One region of the Paenibacillus sp. FSL H8-0260 genome, then DNA from elsewhere that is predicted to be linked to it. Evidence: a T-box and tRNA genes for the amino acid it is inferred to sense, from the RefSeq annotation. Region 1 holds a T-box; the other holds one or more tRNA genes.
What was found. A T-box is a leader RNA that pairs with one kind of tRNA and senses whether it is charged. The one in region 1 lies ahead of trpS (tryptophan--tRNA ligase), so its partner is inferred to be a tRNA-Trp.
Positions count from the first base shown of each region.

Region 2: it has a tRNA-Trp gene. The T-box ahead of trpS (tryptophan--tRNA ligase) is inferred to sense a tRNA for this amino acid. The anticodon was not compared.

Region 1 covers NZ_CP150298.1:5,811,608-5,819,107, reverse strand. The annotation lists gene MHI51_RS25835 (M3 family oligoendopeptidase) at 1-228, shown strand, start outside; gene MHI51_RS25830 (O-methyltransferase) at 840-1,250, shown strand; gene MHI51_RS25825 (alpha/beta-type small acid-soluble spore protein) at 1,404-1,634, opposite strand; gene MHI51_RS25820 (aldose 1-epimerase) at 1,835-2,809, opposite strand; T-box leader at 2,944-3,183, shown strand; gene trpS (tryptophan--tRNA ligase) at 3,247-4,233, shown strand; gene MHI51_RS25810 (hypothetical protein) at 4,236-4,424, opposite strand; gene MHI51_RS25805 (metal-dependent hydrolase) at 4,530-5,531, opposite strand; gene cyoE (heme o synthase) at 5,764-6,696, shown strand; gene MHI51_RS25795 (SCO family protein) at 6,720-7,337, shown strand; gene MHI51_RS25790 (DNA primase) at 7,433-7,500, opposite strand, start outside.
Region 2 covers NZ_CP150298.1:5,978,746-5,986,245, reverse strand. The annotation lists rRNA gene MHI51_RS26540 (16S ribosomal RNA) at 1-222, shown strand, start outside; rRNA gene MHI51_RS26535 (23S ribosomal RNA) at 485-3,411, shown strand; tRNA gene MHI51_RS26530 (tRNA-Asn) at 3,472-3,547, shown strand; tRNA gene MHI51_RS26525 (tRNA-Ser) at 3,551-3,643, shown strand; tRNA gene MHI51_RS26520 (tRNA-Glu) at 3,662-3,736, shown strand; tRNA gene MHI51_RS26515 (tRNA-Val) at 3,792-3,867, shown strand; tRNA gene MHI51_RS26510 (tRNA-Met) at 3,885-3,961, shown strand; tRNA gene MHI51_RS26505 (tRNA-Asp) at 3,987-4,064, shown strand; tRNA gene MHI51_RS26500 (tRNA-Phe) at 4,075-4,150, shown strand; tRNA gene MHI51_RS26495 (tRNA-Thr) at 4,179-4,254, shown strand; tRNA gene MHI51_RS26490 (tRNA-Tyr) at 4,260-4,345, shown strand; tRNA gene MHI51_RS26485 (tRNA-Trp) at 4,352-4,425, shown strand; tRNA gene MHI51_RS26480 (tRNA-His) at 4,449-4,524, shown strand; tRNA gene MHI51_RS26475 (tRNA-His) at 4,568-4,643, shown strand; tRNA gene MHI51_RS26470 (tRNA-Gln) at 4,663-4,737, shown strand; tRNA gene MHI51_RS26465 (tRNA-Gly) at 4,744-4,818, shown strand; tRNA gene MHI51_RS26460 (tRNA-Cys) at 4,828-4,901, shown strand; tRNA gene MHI51_RS26455 (tRNA-Leu) at 4,916-4,994, shown strand; gene MHI51_RS26450 (AraC family transcriptional regulator) at 5,131-5,886, opposite strand; gene MHI51_RS26445 (BMP family ABC transporter substrate-binding protein) at 6,214-7,353, shown strand; gene MHI51_RS26440 (ABC transporter ATP-binding protein) at 7,471-7,500, shown strand, end outside.

The DNA.
Region 1 (7,500 bases):
GGTTATATGTTCAGTACAGGCTTATATCGTCTGGCATTACAAGAGGGAGCTTCCTTTGCAGACAAATATGATAGCTTGTTGCAGGATACCGGCGTGATGACATTGGAGGATTTGGTGCTCAAACATTTGGGAGTGGATCTGACAAAACCGGATTTCTGGCAAGGAGCTACAGATCTGATCGTGGCTGATATTAACGAGTTCTTGGAGATGACAGAGCATTTAGCGTGAAATGTCTAAAATAAGACAAATTTCAGGACACAAAAAATAACGGAATTTCAGTGTGAACACGCAAAGACCCCGGTTAAGGGGTCTTTTTTTAATGCTTAAATGTCGAAAACCCCCGGTTTATAAAAATTAATATACGAATGATCTATGAATTTTGCGCATTACTAGGGATAATAACCCAATTTTGTAGAATAATGTTGTTGGACGTATGTAAGGGGTCTATAATGAGCCTTGAGCCTTATAAAAGGCTTGCATGGAAGACAAATGAGCTCAGCTCAAAAAGCTTAAGTAAGCGCTTACTAAGCCGGCTTGTACGAAGAAAACTCGAAGTAGCTAAGCTCACAAAACGATATAAATCGAACCAGAAACTTGGGAAAAGGGGAAGGAGTGGCGAGGGGAATTTTGGAACTGTAAGAGCGGGAGCGACCGCCTTTGTCTCCGAATTTCACCCGCTATACGCGTAAGAATTCAAGAAATTTGGAGAGAACAGCGGCTGGAAGTCCAAACATTCCCCGCAGTGGCGACGGACCCTTAGCCCAAATATTTAGGGTTCGATTTATAAGACGAAGAAAACTCGAAGAAGCTAAGCTCACAAAACTTTTAGGAGGAAAGATATGCTTAAGACAGAACAGCTATCATTAGCAAGACAGATGGATTTGGTGTTTAGGGAACTGCAAGAGGAATTGTCAGGGCTATCTTCCGGTACGGTATTTGTGCAAATACGAAATAATACCATTGGCAAATTCGGCATACGTCATCACCCTTTAGCCGGTCGGGGTGGTGGATTCACAGAAGTGAAGGAAGGAATAACGGAGAGCCAGCAGTCTTCTTTTCGTCTAATGGCACTGGAGAGTCTGAAATACAAACGCCGTTGGACTCATGGTGAGATCAGCTATGAATTCGCTATAAGACAGGGCAAGCTAATCGTAGATGCTACGCTGGAGTCTAATTATAATATGGCGAATCTGATGATTCGATCTACCCGTAATGCTTACGCCGAGAGTGCTGATCAATTTTTAAGTTAAACGTTTTACATAAAAATTGTTTGCAGCTGGGACTATAGGCTATAAATTAGAAAAACCTCCCACAGCTTCTGGAAGAAGTGTGAGAGGTTTGAAAGCTAGTCGGCAATAGGCTTTTTAAGACCTCTGCCGGATAAAACACTTAAGATAACGATGTTACTGACGACCGGACAGTTGTTGTTCTGCCAGTTGTACTAGACGTTTAGTGATGTAACCTCCCAAAGAACCAGTTTCGCGGGAAGTGTAGTTCCCGTAATAACCGTCAGCTGGGATCGTTACTCCAAGCTCTTGTGCTGCTTCATATTTCAATTGTTGCAACGCTGCATTTGCTTGAGGAACTACAAGGTTATTGGAACGGCTGCTACGACCTTGACCTGCTTGACCCATGTGTGTCACCTCCTTCGCCCGTTGTGAAGATAGTATGAGCGCTAAGTGGCTAATTCATGCATGCTATCGAAAGGTTTTAAGGATGGTAATTATTAGTCGATTAAAAGTAAGGGTAGAAAGCCCAAATAACTAAGCTCGCACAAAAAATCGGCCTTCTCTTACGTAAACGCAAGGGAAGACCGATATAATGTATATCTGCTTTAATTCTCGGGATAGATCATTTCCAGCATAGTGGACAGCTCAAGACTTTGACCTGGTTCTACCTTCAGCAAGCCCGTGAAGGAAGGGTCATCGGAAACGTTAGGAGCATCCGGGAGCCAGGTGTACGGTTCGATGCACAGAAATTGATCGGCCGGCCCTTTGGTATACAGGACCCAGTGGCGGAAATGATTCTCGTCAGCTGTATAACGAAGACCATAACCATCATCGCGTAATAGCAAGGCTTCTACGGGCTGCTTGTCACCAATACGTAGAGCAGTATCAAAATTAGTTCCCTGGAGGTTGATTCCAGAGTTTAGTGAATCTAGATCACCAAGTGGAATTAGATTGCCGCTAGGGAGCAATTCATCGTTTAGTTCATAAATGCTGTTTACGGGCAGCTTGAGATTCCAGCGTTCAGGTTCTCCATCGATCATAAACCAGGTGTGATAACCGATCCCAAAGGGAATACGATGATCGCCGAGATTTGTAACCTTTAAAGTCTGGCTGAGCCGGGCATCCTGAAGCCTGAATGTCATTTCGAATTTGAGTGGAATGGGAAATTGCTCCATCCAGTGCGGATCATCTTCAGTAAGGAATTCAGTAGTGACTGCACAACCGTCCTCGTCTTCTTCAATATCGCTGACACACCAGGATTGAGTCCGGTGTAGACCATGGATATGATTGTCACCAGCGGTATTCTGGTCAAATTGATAACTTGTACCCTCGAATTGAAATTTTCCTTTACGAATTCTTCCGGGTGGAATTAAGAGCGGGATGCCAAAATGGTAAGGTTTTTGCATAAAGAAAGCTTGATCGCTTTCATCAGGCCGCCGCAGAATTTCCCGTTGTTCTTTTACATCAAACAATGAAATCACGTTGTTTCCTAGTCGCGGCAAAAGCGTGACTTCCAGTTCGCGGCTGTGCAAAATATAAGTATCATAACCGCCCCACTGCCCTTTGGTCACCTGTTTCATGAGATATGCTCCTTTATCGTAACTGTAATCGAATAGAACATGGATAACCTTATCATAACAGATTTATGCGGAAGTGGTTAAGTGATTTGACAACTTCTCTTTATGGTTCTATGATGAAGGCATTAAATTATGATGAGAATGTGATGACGGGGACAAGTAGACAGGAAATGCACCTTCAGAAAGCCGGTGGTTGATGCGAACCGGTAGGACACTCCTGATGAATGGACCCCTGAGCGCCGCGCTTGAACGGGAGCAAGATGCCCTAGTAGACCGGCCGGATCTTCCCCGTTAAAGGAAGACTAAGGCTGTTTCCCTTTGACTATATAAGGGTTAAGCAGCGAATAAGGGTGGCACCACGGTCTCACGTCCCTTGCGGATGAGGCTTTTTTTGCGTTCTCGGAAATTGGAAATCACATCTAACGGAGGTCTATATTATGTTGAAAAAAGTAATGTCAGGCATACAACCGAGCGGTTCTCTAACTTTGGGTAACTATATCGGAGCGCTGAAAAATTTTGTGAAGCTGCAAGACGATCATCAATGTTTCTTTATGGTTGTCGATATGCATGCGATCACCGTTGCTCAAGATCCTGCGGCACTGCGTGAGCAGTCTGAAGCTGTAGCTGCACTCTTTATCGCGGCAGGAATTGATCCTGTGCGTTCGAATGTATATATGCAGTCTCATGTGCCTCAGCATGCGGAATTGGGCTGGATCATGACTACGCTAACGGCAATGGGCGAGCTTGAGCGTATGACACAGTTCAAAGATAAATCATCAGGTAAGGATTCAGTTGGCGCGGGCCTATTCGTATATCCTTCTTTAATGGCAGCAGATATTCTTGTTTATAATGCGGATCTTGTGCCAGTAGGTGAAGATCAGAAGCAGCACTTGGAGTTGACCCGGGATTTAGCTGGCCGATTCAATAACCGTTTTGGCGAATTCTTTACGATTCCTGAACCGTATATCCCTGAAGTGGGCGCACGCATTATGTCTCTGGATGATGGCACTAAAAAAATGAGCAAGAGCAGCCCGAATGCAGGCAGCTATATTGCCCTGTTGGATTCGCCGGATGTGATCCGTAAAAAAATCAGCCGCGCAACGACTGATTCTGGACGTGAAGTGATCTTTGATCCGGCTAACAAGCCAGAGATTAGTAACTTGATGAGTATTTACTCGGAATGTTCTGGAATGTCCCTTCAGCAAATTGCCGATCGTTATGAGGGACAAATGTATGGTGGCTTTAAGAAGGATCTTGGGGAAGTGGTTGTATCCACACTTGAGCCTTTGCAACAAAGATATCATGAAATTCGCAGTTCAGGTGCGATCACTGATATTCTTGCCGAAGGTGCTGAACGCGCACGTATTGTTGCAGCTGAGACGTTGAATGGCGTAAAAGAGCGGATGGGCTTTCTGCCAGCTCGTTAATCTTAGTCAGAGCTTAAGCTTTCCTGTTTGCGTCTAATTCTGGCTTTGAGGATAAATCCCCAGCCAATATTCATTACGCAAAGAAAACCAAGCAGAAGTGCCAGCCAGAAGCTATAGCTGATCGCGATTGAAGCGGCAGTGAGAATAAGAATAGAAGAACAAGCGAACCAAAGTGAGAGTCCTTTACCCATTAAGAGCCTTCCTTTCCGTGTCTGCTAAAATGAATCCCGGAGTATTATAAAATACTCCGGGATTTTTTGTGATTATAGAATAGATCTCTCAGTAAGTCTACAGTTTCATCGTAAAGAACCAGGGTCGATGGAAAATCGTTTGTCGAGCTTATCACTGCTAAGCCAGCCTACATAAGTATTTAAAGGTTTATATTGGTTATCCATAACTAATACAGCCACAAAAGGGTATTGTTTGCGGTGTAAATAACGAACGTCTCCCCAGCGCACCATATATCCTGAAGGAAGTTCCTCCACTTCGGCAACCGCATAAGAGGTGAAATATAGAAAGGACTGAATATCTGGATGCGACTTGGATATTTCCACAGCGGGATGATTCGAGCAGACCGCATGTTTGAACCATTCCAGACGGTTGTTCAGTAGCTGCCCTACGTCATAGCTGCCGTCTTTTTTCACTTTAACTACGTTCCAGCGTTTAGGTGAAATTGTAGGGATTACAATATAACGTTCACCAGCATTATGGTGTATATCTTTAAGCTTGATGTTTCGTGTAAGGCGGGCATGAACAACCGTTCTCCAAATATAATAAAGAATGGTACAGGCATAAAGCGTAATAAATAAAGGTTTGGGCGGCACAATCCCAGTGATCCAGAGTAGAATAGCTGCGATATGGCTGCCAAAAATAAATGGATCGAAAATGTGGATGATATTCCAGGCAATCCATTTCTCAGTAAATGGACGGGCGGCCTGGGTTCCATAGGTGTTAAACAGATCAGAGAAGACGTGCACGCCTACGCCTATGAAACCCCAGAGTGCAACATGGCTTAAAGCTGCCAAATCAGTAAATCCAAACAGAGGCCCTAAGACTAGGGCAATCAGAGCGGGCCACAAAATTAGAAAAGGCAAGGAGTGTGTGATTCCCCGGTGATTACGAATATATATTGCATTGTCCTTTAGTCTTAATGCGGTATCGGCATCAGGAGCTTGTGAGCCTAAAATCGTAGCCAGCATAACGGCCCCGGCCAGTTTAGGGTCAGAAGCAACGACAGGATCTACGAATGAAAGTCCGGCTAACCCTATGCCCATAACTAAATGTGTAGCGGTGTCCATTGGTCAGTTCTCCTTTGTTGTTCGGAAGTACATTATTAATAATTACCCAAATACAGCTTAGGTTATTAACGGGCTGGAAATAAATATTGTCACGTAATTGTCAAATTCATGAACATACTGTGCCATGACTGTCAAAGTCTCCTCGGGTTTGATATGATAAAGTTAACAGCGAAGTCTATTTAGTGCTTCGGCTAGAACGTTAGAAGTTCGTTTAGAAGGAGGATCATTTGGTGTGGATAATCATATAACATTTCAAGCTTCTTCCGATTCTGCAGCTATGTCTGCAAAATCTCCACCGGAAGGTGCAAGTTGGCGTGATTTCATTACCGTAACAAAACCCGGTATTATCCGATCTAACCTCATCGCTGCCTTTGCAGGATATTGGCTGGCTTCAGGTTGGGATGTTCAATACGGCAGATTAGTTCTGACACTGCTCGGTACAATGCTGGTTATGGCTTCGGCCTGTGTTTTTAATAACTATTTCGACCGTGACTTGGACATGAAGATGGAAAGAACGCGCGATCGGGGGCTTCCTACAGGACGACTGAAACCCAAAACCGTATTGCTGTATGCTATTGGGCTAGGGATTGCGGGCTTGATTGTACTGTTTGCTTTTTCCGGAGTTTTAGCCGGTCTGTTCGGGATTGTAGGGATGTTCGTTTACGTTGTAGTATACACCCTTTGGTTGAAACGGACATCAACATGGAGCACTTCAGTAGGTGCGATCTCTGGAGCTATGCCACCGGTAATTGGCTACGTTGCAGTTACGGGAACAGTTGATCTAGGGGCTTGGCTGATGTTTGCGATGTTGTTTCTGTGGCAACCTCCCCATTTCTGGGCACTCGGGATTAGACGTAAAGAAGAATATAGAGCCGCTGGATTTCCGCTGCTGCCTGTAGTCAAAGGAACACGTCGTACGAAGTTTCAAATGATTCCTTATGTAGCACTGTTGCTGCCTATTCCAGTGTTAATGTACGCCTACGATTATGCAGGCATTTTTTATCTGGTGATTTCAACAGCGCTGTCCTTAGCTTGGTTAATCATAACCTTGATGGGCTTTGCAGCAAAAGATGACGAAGTCTGGGCGAAGAAGAACTTCCTCTTCTCCATTAACTATCTAACGGTAAGTTTGATCGTACTTGTATTGAATACGATTCACGGTTAAGAAGAGGGAGGGTATTATTGTCCGTGCAGACCTTTAAGCGTTATAAATGGACCTGGATTCTACTATTGCTTGCTTTGGTAATGGCTGGTTATCTGGCAGTTAATTCTTTGAATTTAGGAAAAGAAAAACTGCCGGTAATCGGTGAAGTGCAGGACTTTTCACTTGAAAATGTGGATGGAGACCAGATTACTCTGGCTGATACACAAGGTAAGGCGCGGCTGGTATACTTTTTTTTCACACAATGTCCGGATGTATGTCCTATAACTACGTTTCTGTTATCTCAGACGCAGAAAATTCTGGTCGACGATGGCAGCTTTGGAAAAGATACGGCGTTCGTCTCCATTTCTTTTGATCCAGAGAATGATACGCGTGAAGCCATTAAAAGCTTTGCGGACCGTTTCCAGGCAGATTATAAGGGTTGGTACTTCTTACGGGGGGATCAGGAAGTCATTCGTAAGCTGGCAACTGATTCTTTTAAAGTACTAATTGCAGGGAATAGTAAAGAAAATTTCGTACATGCCAATCGCATAGCATTGGTTGATCGGGACAATCGTCTCCGTGCATTGTATGACGCAGGGGATACGGATAACATAACGCCTGAATTTCTTGCCGATAGGCTGAATGAATTGGCTCGTGAATAGAACATAACCGCATAACAGAAACGCCTTTTTCGAATCCCATTTATTGAAGGATAACGAAAAAGGCGTTTTTAATTTCTTAGGCAATATATCGCGAATCAAAAAGGAATGGGTTCAGGGTAAATGATGAACTCTTCCAGACCCGCTTTTTCAAGCTGATTAATAT
Region 2 (7,500 bases), 170 kb from region 1:
GCCTGCATGAAGTCGGAATTGCTAGTAATCGCGGATCAGCATGCCGCGGTGAATACGTTCCCGGGTCTTGTACACACCGCCCGTCACACCACGAGAGTTTACAACACCCGAAGTCGGTGGGGTAACCCGCAAGGGAGCCAGCCGCCGAAGGTGGGGTAGATGATTGGGGTGAAGTCGTAACAAGGTAGCCGTATCGGAAGGTGCGGCTGGATCACCTCCTTTCTATGGAGAATCGTTCTCTGCAATGAGAACATTCAAATCGGAAGCTCAGCTTCCAAAACTCAGGTTTAGGCCTGTTACTCACTCGTTGCTCAGTTTTGAGAGTTTAAGCTCTCAAGTAAGACTTGATCCTTGAAAACTGGATACCGAAACGAATTTGCGTTTTAGAACATCTTTTAGCAACTTGTGTAAGCAAGTAAATGTTATTAGTGAGATGATTCCAAAGAGAATGTCATCGTATGATATTTTCCTGCGGAAAAATCAAGGTTAAGCTAATAAGAGCACACGGAGGATGCCTAGGCGCCAGGAGCCGACGAAGGACGTGGCGAACAACGAAACTGCCTCGGGGAGCTGTAAGCAAGCTTTGATCCGGGGGTGTCCGAATGGGGAAACCCAGCTGTGGTAATTCGCAGTTACTCATTTCTGAATACATAGGAAATGTAGAGGCAGACCAGGGGAACTGAAACATCTAAGTACCCTGAGGAAGAGAAAACAATAGTGATTCCGTCAGTAGCGGCGAGCGAACGCGGAACAGCCTAAACCTAAGAGCTTGCTCTTAGGGGTTGTGGGACGTCTCACATGGAGTTACAAAGGAATATGGTAGGTGAAGAGGTCTGGAAAGGCCCGCGATAGAGGTAAAAGCCCTGTAACCTAAACTGTATTCTCTCCGAGACGGATCCCGAGTAGTGCGGGGCACGTGAAACCCCGTATGAATCCAGCAGGACCATCTGCTAAGGCTAAATACTACCTGGCGACCGATAGTGAAACAGTACCGTGAGGGAAAGGTGAAAAGCACCCCGGAAGGGGAGTGAAATAGAACCTGAAACCGTGTGCTTACAAAAAGTCAGAGCCCTATTAATGGGTGATGGCGTGCCTTTTGTAGAATGAACCGGCGAGTTACGTTTAACATGCAAGGTTAAGCCGAGAAGGTGGAGCCGCAGCGAAAGCGAGTCTGAATAGGGCGAATTAGTATGTGGACGTAGACCCGAAACCGTGTGATCTACCCCTGTCCAGGGTGAAGGTGCGGTAACACGCACTGGAGGCCCGAACCCACGTACGTTGAAAAGTGCGGGGATGAGGTGGGGGTAGCGGAGAAATTCCAATCGAACTCGGAGATAGCTGGTTCTCCCCGAAATAGCTTTAGGGCTAGCCTCGGTATAAGAGTAGTGGAGGTAGAGCACTGATTGGGTGCGGGGTCCGCAAGGATTACCAAGCTCAGTCAAACTCCGAATGCCATATACTTATTGCCGGGAGTCAGACAGTGAGTGCTAAGATCCATTGTCAAAAGGGAAACAGCCCAGACCATCAGCTAAGGTCCCCAAGTGTGTGTTAAGTGGGAAAGGATGTGGAGTTGCACAGACAACCAGGATGTTGGCTTAGAAGCAGCCACCATTGAAAGAGTGCGTAATAGCTCACTGGTCGAGTGACTCTGCGCCGAAAATGTAACGGGGCTAAACACACCACCGAAGCTATGGCTAGATACGTATGTATCTGGGGTAGGGGAGCGTTGTGTAGGGGTTGAAGGTGTACTGAAAAGAGCGCTGGACACTACACAAGTGAGAATGCCGGTATGAGTAACGAAAAGATCAGTGAGAATCTGATCCGCCGAAAGCCCAAGGTTTCCTGAGGAAGGCTCGTCCGCTCAGGGTAAGTCGGGACCTAAGGCGAGGCCGAAAGGCGTAGTCGAAGGACAACAGTTTGAAATTACTGTACCACCGTAATCCGCTATGAGCGATGGGGTGACGCAGGAGGGTAGTGACGCGGACTGATGGATGTCCGTCTAAGCAGTGAGGCTGATGTGTAGGCAAATCCGCACATCATTAAGGCTGGGCTGTGATGGGGAGCGAAAATTATAGTAGCGAAGGTCATGATCTCACACTGCCAAGAAAAGCCTCTAGCCAGGAGAAGGTGCCCGTACCGCAAACCGACACAGGTAGGCGAGAAGAGAATTCTAAGGCGCGCGGAAGAACTCTCGTTAAGGAACTCGGCAAAATGACCCCGTAACTTCGGGAGAAGGGGTGCCCCGGTAGTGTGAATAGCACGAGGGGGCCGCAGTGAAAAGGCCCAAGCGACTGTTTAGCAAAAACACAGGTCTGTGCGAAGCCGCAAGGCGAAGTATACGGGCTGACGCCTGCCCGGTGCTGGAAGGTTAAGGGGAGTGGTTAGGGGTAACCCGAAGCTATGAACCGAAGCCCCAGTAAACGGCGGCCGTAACTATAACGGTCCTAAGGTAGCGAAATTCCTTGTCAGGTAAATTCTGACCCGCACGAATGGCGTAACGACTTGGGCGCTGTCTCAACGAGAGATCCGGTGAAATTTTAATACCTGTGAAGATGCAGGTTACCCGCGACAAGACGGAAAGACCCCATGGAGCTTTACTGCAGCTTGATATTGAATTTGGGTACGATCTGTACAGGATAGGTGGGAGCCGTAGAAATCGGAGCGCAAGCTTCGGTGGAGGCGCCGTTGGGATACCACCCTGATCGTATCTAGGTTCTAACCTAGTGCCCTTATCGGGTACGGGGACCGTGTCAGGCGGGCAGTTTGACTGGGGCGGTCGCCTCCTAAAGAGTAACGGAGGCGTTCCAAGGTTCCCTCAGAATGGTTGGAAATCATTCGCAGAGTGCAAAGGCATAAGGGAGCTTGACTGCGAGACCTACAAGTCGAGCAGGGACGAAAGTCGGACTTAGTGATCCGGTGGTACCGCATGGAAGGGCCATCGCTCAACGGATAAAAGCTACCCTGGGGATAACAGGCTTATCTCCCCCAAGAGTCCACATCGACGGGGAGGTTTGGCACCTCGATGTCGGCTCATCGCATCCTGGGGCTGAAGTAGGTCCCAAGGGTTGGGCTGTTCGCCCATTAAAGCGGTACGCGAGCTGGGTTCAGAACGTCGTGAGACAGTTCGGTCCCTATCTGTCGTGGGCGCAGGAAATTTGAGAGGAGCTGTCCTTAGTACGAGAGGACCGGGATGGACGTACCGCTGGTGCACCAGTTGTTCCGCCAGGAGCATGGCTGGGTAGCTACGTACGGACGGGATAAGCGCTGAAAGCATCTAAGCGTGAAGCCCCCCTCAAGATGAGATTTCCCAATTAGTAAGACCCCTTGAAGACGACGAGGTAGATAGGTTGGAGGTGGAAGTGCAGCAATGCATGGAGCTGACCAATACTAATCGGTCGAGGGCTTATCCTATATGTAGAATGCAGATTCGTTTCGGATTCAGTTTTCAGGCATCAAGCCTGGTATGAATATTCCCTGATAGCTCAGTTGGTAGAGCACTCGACTGTTAATCGAGTTGTCACAGGTTCGAGTCCTGTTCGGGGAGCCATATGGAGAGGTGTCCGAGTTTGGCCGAAGGAGCACGATTGGAAATCGTGTAGGCGCCACAAGCGTCTCGAGGGTTCGAATCCCTCTCTCTCCGCCACAAATTTTTAATTAGTATGGCCCGTTGGTCAAGGGGTTAAGACACCTCCCTTTCACGGAGGTAACATGGGTTCGAATCCCATACGGGTCACCAAATTTTCACTTGATTTATCCTAGTGGACTTTGGTACAATAACAATTGTTGTTTATGGAGGCTTAGCTCAGCTGGGAGAGCATCTGCCTTACAAGCAGAGGGTCGGGGGTTCGATCCCCTCAGCCTCCACCATAACACTTTCTTACTGACGCGGGGTGGAGCAGCCCGGTAGCTCGTCGGGCTCATAACCCGAAGGCCGCAGGTTCAAATCCTGCCCCCGCAACCAATTAACTTAAGCAATTATATCTTTTGGAACCGTGGTGTAGTTGGCCTAACATGCCTGCCTGTCACGCAGGAGATCGCGGGTTCGAATCCCGTCGGTTCCGCCATTTTCATCATGGCTCGGTAGCTCAGTCGGTAGAGCAGAGGACTGAAAATCCTCGTGTCGGCGGTTCGATTCCGTCCCGAGCCACCATTTATCATCACAAAAGAATGAGTGCCATGCCGGTGTAGCTCAATTGGTAGAGCAACTGACTTGTAATCAGTAGGTTGGGGGTTCAAGTCCTCTCGCCGGCACCATCCTTGGAGGATTAGCGAAGTGGCCAAACGCATCAGACTGTAAATCTGCTCACGTGAGTGTTCGGTGGTTCGAATCCATCATCCTCCACCAGTTTTTAGGGGCATAGTTTAAAGGTAGAACAACGGTCTCCAAAACCGTTGGTGTGGGTTCAATTCCTGCTGCCCCTGCCAAGTTCTTTCTAAAGTTTAATATGGCGGCCGTGGCGAAGGGGTTAACGCACCGGATTGTGGTTCCGGCATTCGTGGGTTCGAGACCCATCGGCCGCCCCATTTACTTTAAAATGAATAATGGCAACAATATCAACTTAATATGGCGACTGTGGCGAAGGGGTTAACGCACCGGATTGTGGTTCCGGCATTCGTGGGTTCGAGACCCATCAGTCGCCCCATTTTACTTTAAAATGTTATTGGGGATTAGCCAAGCGGTAAGGCAACGGACTTTGACTCCGTCACTCATAGGTTCGAATCCTATATCCCCAGCCATTTTATGCGGACGTGGCTCAGCGGTAGAGCATCGCCTTGCCAAGGCGAGGGTCGCGGGTTCGATTCCCGTCGTCCGCTCCAAGTTTTCATGGCGCCATAGCCAAGTGGTAAGGCAAAGCTCTGCAAAAGCTTTATCCCCAGTTCAAATCTGGGTGGCGCCTCCATTTAGTTCATATGTGCCGGCGTGGCGGAATGGCAGACGCGCTCGACTCAAAATCGAGTGGGAAACCGTGGAGGTTCGAGTCCTCTCGCCGGTATCTTAAAAAGGTTTGTAAGAATGCTTTTATAAGCAATCTTACAAACCTTTTTTCTTTATGTCCTTGGGTTTACAGCAGTAAGCCGTTGAATAGAGAGTTTCTCTATTTCAACGGCTTTTTTTAATCTGATTAGTGATTAACCTGATTGATTATTAATGCGGAATGCTCGCGGGGTATGACCTATTTCTCGTTTGAACATATTGCAGAATTGGGCATCGTTCACAAAACCTGCAGCAGCAGATACTTCAGAGATTTGCATCTGAGTATGACGTAATAGAGACTTTGCATAATCCAGGCGTTTTAACAGCAAATACCGCAGGGGTGAAGACCCGAAACGTTCTTTAAATAGATGGCGAAAACGATCGTAACTATATCCGGACATTTCTGATAGTGTTTCGACGGACAATTTATGGCGATAATGCTCATTCATATAATTAAGGACATATTGTACTCGATCTTCTGTTGGGGATTGATATCCAGAGGCACTAAGAAGCCTCATAAGATGGACGGTAATCTCGCTCATTTGTAGGTTTAGAAGCTCAGAGAATCCGTCTTGCTTGCGTGTAAACTCTGCTTTCATTCGCAGCAGGATTTGAAGAACGGTCTGATCTTTATCATCTTCATATACGCCGAGCAGATTACTCATATTAGGGTGTTCCGAGTGGAAGCCTACAAATAATACATTTGCATCCTCACGGTGGTGCTCGTCATGTTTATGATTGGGTGGCACAAGCGCGAAAGAAGAGGAGCGAAAATGGTAACTTCGTGGGCCAACATTGGTTGTCCCTACCCCCTGTAAATAATAGACTAGTTCGTAGCATTCATGCTGGTGTGGAGGGATATAAGTATTTAGCTCATGTGTGGCACTTACAATATATAGAACACGATCCATGATGATCCTCCAATACTTATGTTTTAGCCGAATCGTACAAAACAATGACCGAAATCATATAATTATTTTTAATAATATTTGTTATGATCGTATCAATAAATCCGAAAGTTCGCAACCTGACTGGCCATCTCGTTCGGAAATAAAGCGGATTATTAATAATAATGGTATTTTTATTGCTATTTTTGAGCCTAAACGTTAAATTTATTACTTTTAATAATACTTTATTTGGAAAAAAGAGAATTTCCATTTGAACCGTGAATTATACAATGGGTGAAGATGGGATTCTGCGGATTACTAACCAACTAAAATTAGGGGTGGAATAGAGTAATGAATAAAAAAGTTCTTTCTTTGTTGTTATTAATGGTGATGGTTCTGGTCACAGCATGTGGGAATAACACGTCCAATAACGGTTCTTCTGCGAATACTGGATCAAACGCTGCTGAGGGTGGAGAAACAGGTGCAGGGGATAAACTCAAGGTTGTATTGCTGATTCCGGGGACACTTGGGGATAAATCATTTTTTGATTCCGCTAATAACGGCTTGCAAAAGGTTAAGGATGAACTTGGTGCAGTAACAAAGGTTGTTGAAATGGGCGTTGATAAAACGAAATGGGAGCCTACATTTAACGATATCGCTTCCGAGGATTGGGATGTAATTATTTCTGGCGGTTCTGAAATTACAGAGATGTTTAATGCAACGGCAGAATTGTATCCAGACAAAAAATTCATTAATTATGATACCGACATCGATGAAGCACCAGATAACATGTACAACATGTCTTATGCGACAAATGAAGTATCTTTCTTGGCAGGTGCCGTAGCAGCATTAGCTACACAATCGGATATGCCGAATGCTACCCCTGAGAATGTGATTGGGTTTGTCGGCGGTATGGATATTCCGGGGATTAATGCTTTCTTGGTCGGTTACATTCAAGGTGCTCAGTACGTTGATCCTGATGTAAAAGTGGCTGTGTCGTACGCTGGTGATTTTGTTAACCCGGCAAAAGGTAAGGAGCTGTCTCTAATTCAATATAATTCCGGTGTAGATGTTATTTTTAACGTGGCTGGGGGTACAGGTCTTGGGATCTTTGACGCAGCTAAAGAGAAGAAAAAATATGCAATCGGTGTAGACTCCGATCAGGCAATGTTGATTAACGATACGGATAGTGAAAAAGCAAATCTAATCGTTACTTCATCTATTAAAAAGATTGATACGGCTATTCTAGGTGCAGTGAAGAGATTGCAAGAGGGTACGCTAGAAATGGGCAAACGTGATGTATTGAGCTTTGTAGATGATGGTGTAGGTATTGCTGAGAATGATATTTATAAAAATGTATTCCCGGCTGATCTTCAGGCCAAGGTTGAAGAAGTGAAGCAAAAGCTGATCAATAAAGAAATTAAAGTGGATAATGCGATGGGGATGGAAACCGCAGAGGTAGAAACTATTCGTAACGCAGTTAAGCCTTAAGCTTTATATCTTAAGATCAGCTCTATAGAGATAAACCTACAGTTGGAGATTCTTCTAGTCAGGGGAATTCCAGCTGTATATTTTTGCAGACCTCCAAGTTGAAAGGCGTTGAGACCTATGTACACAGCTCTGCTGGAAATGCGGGGA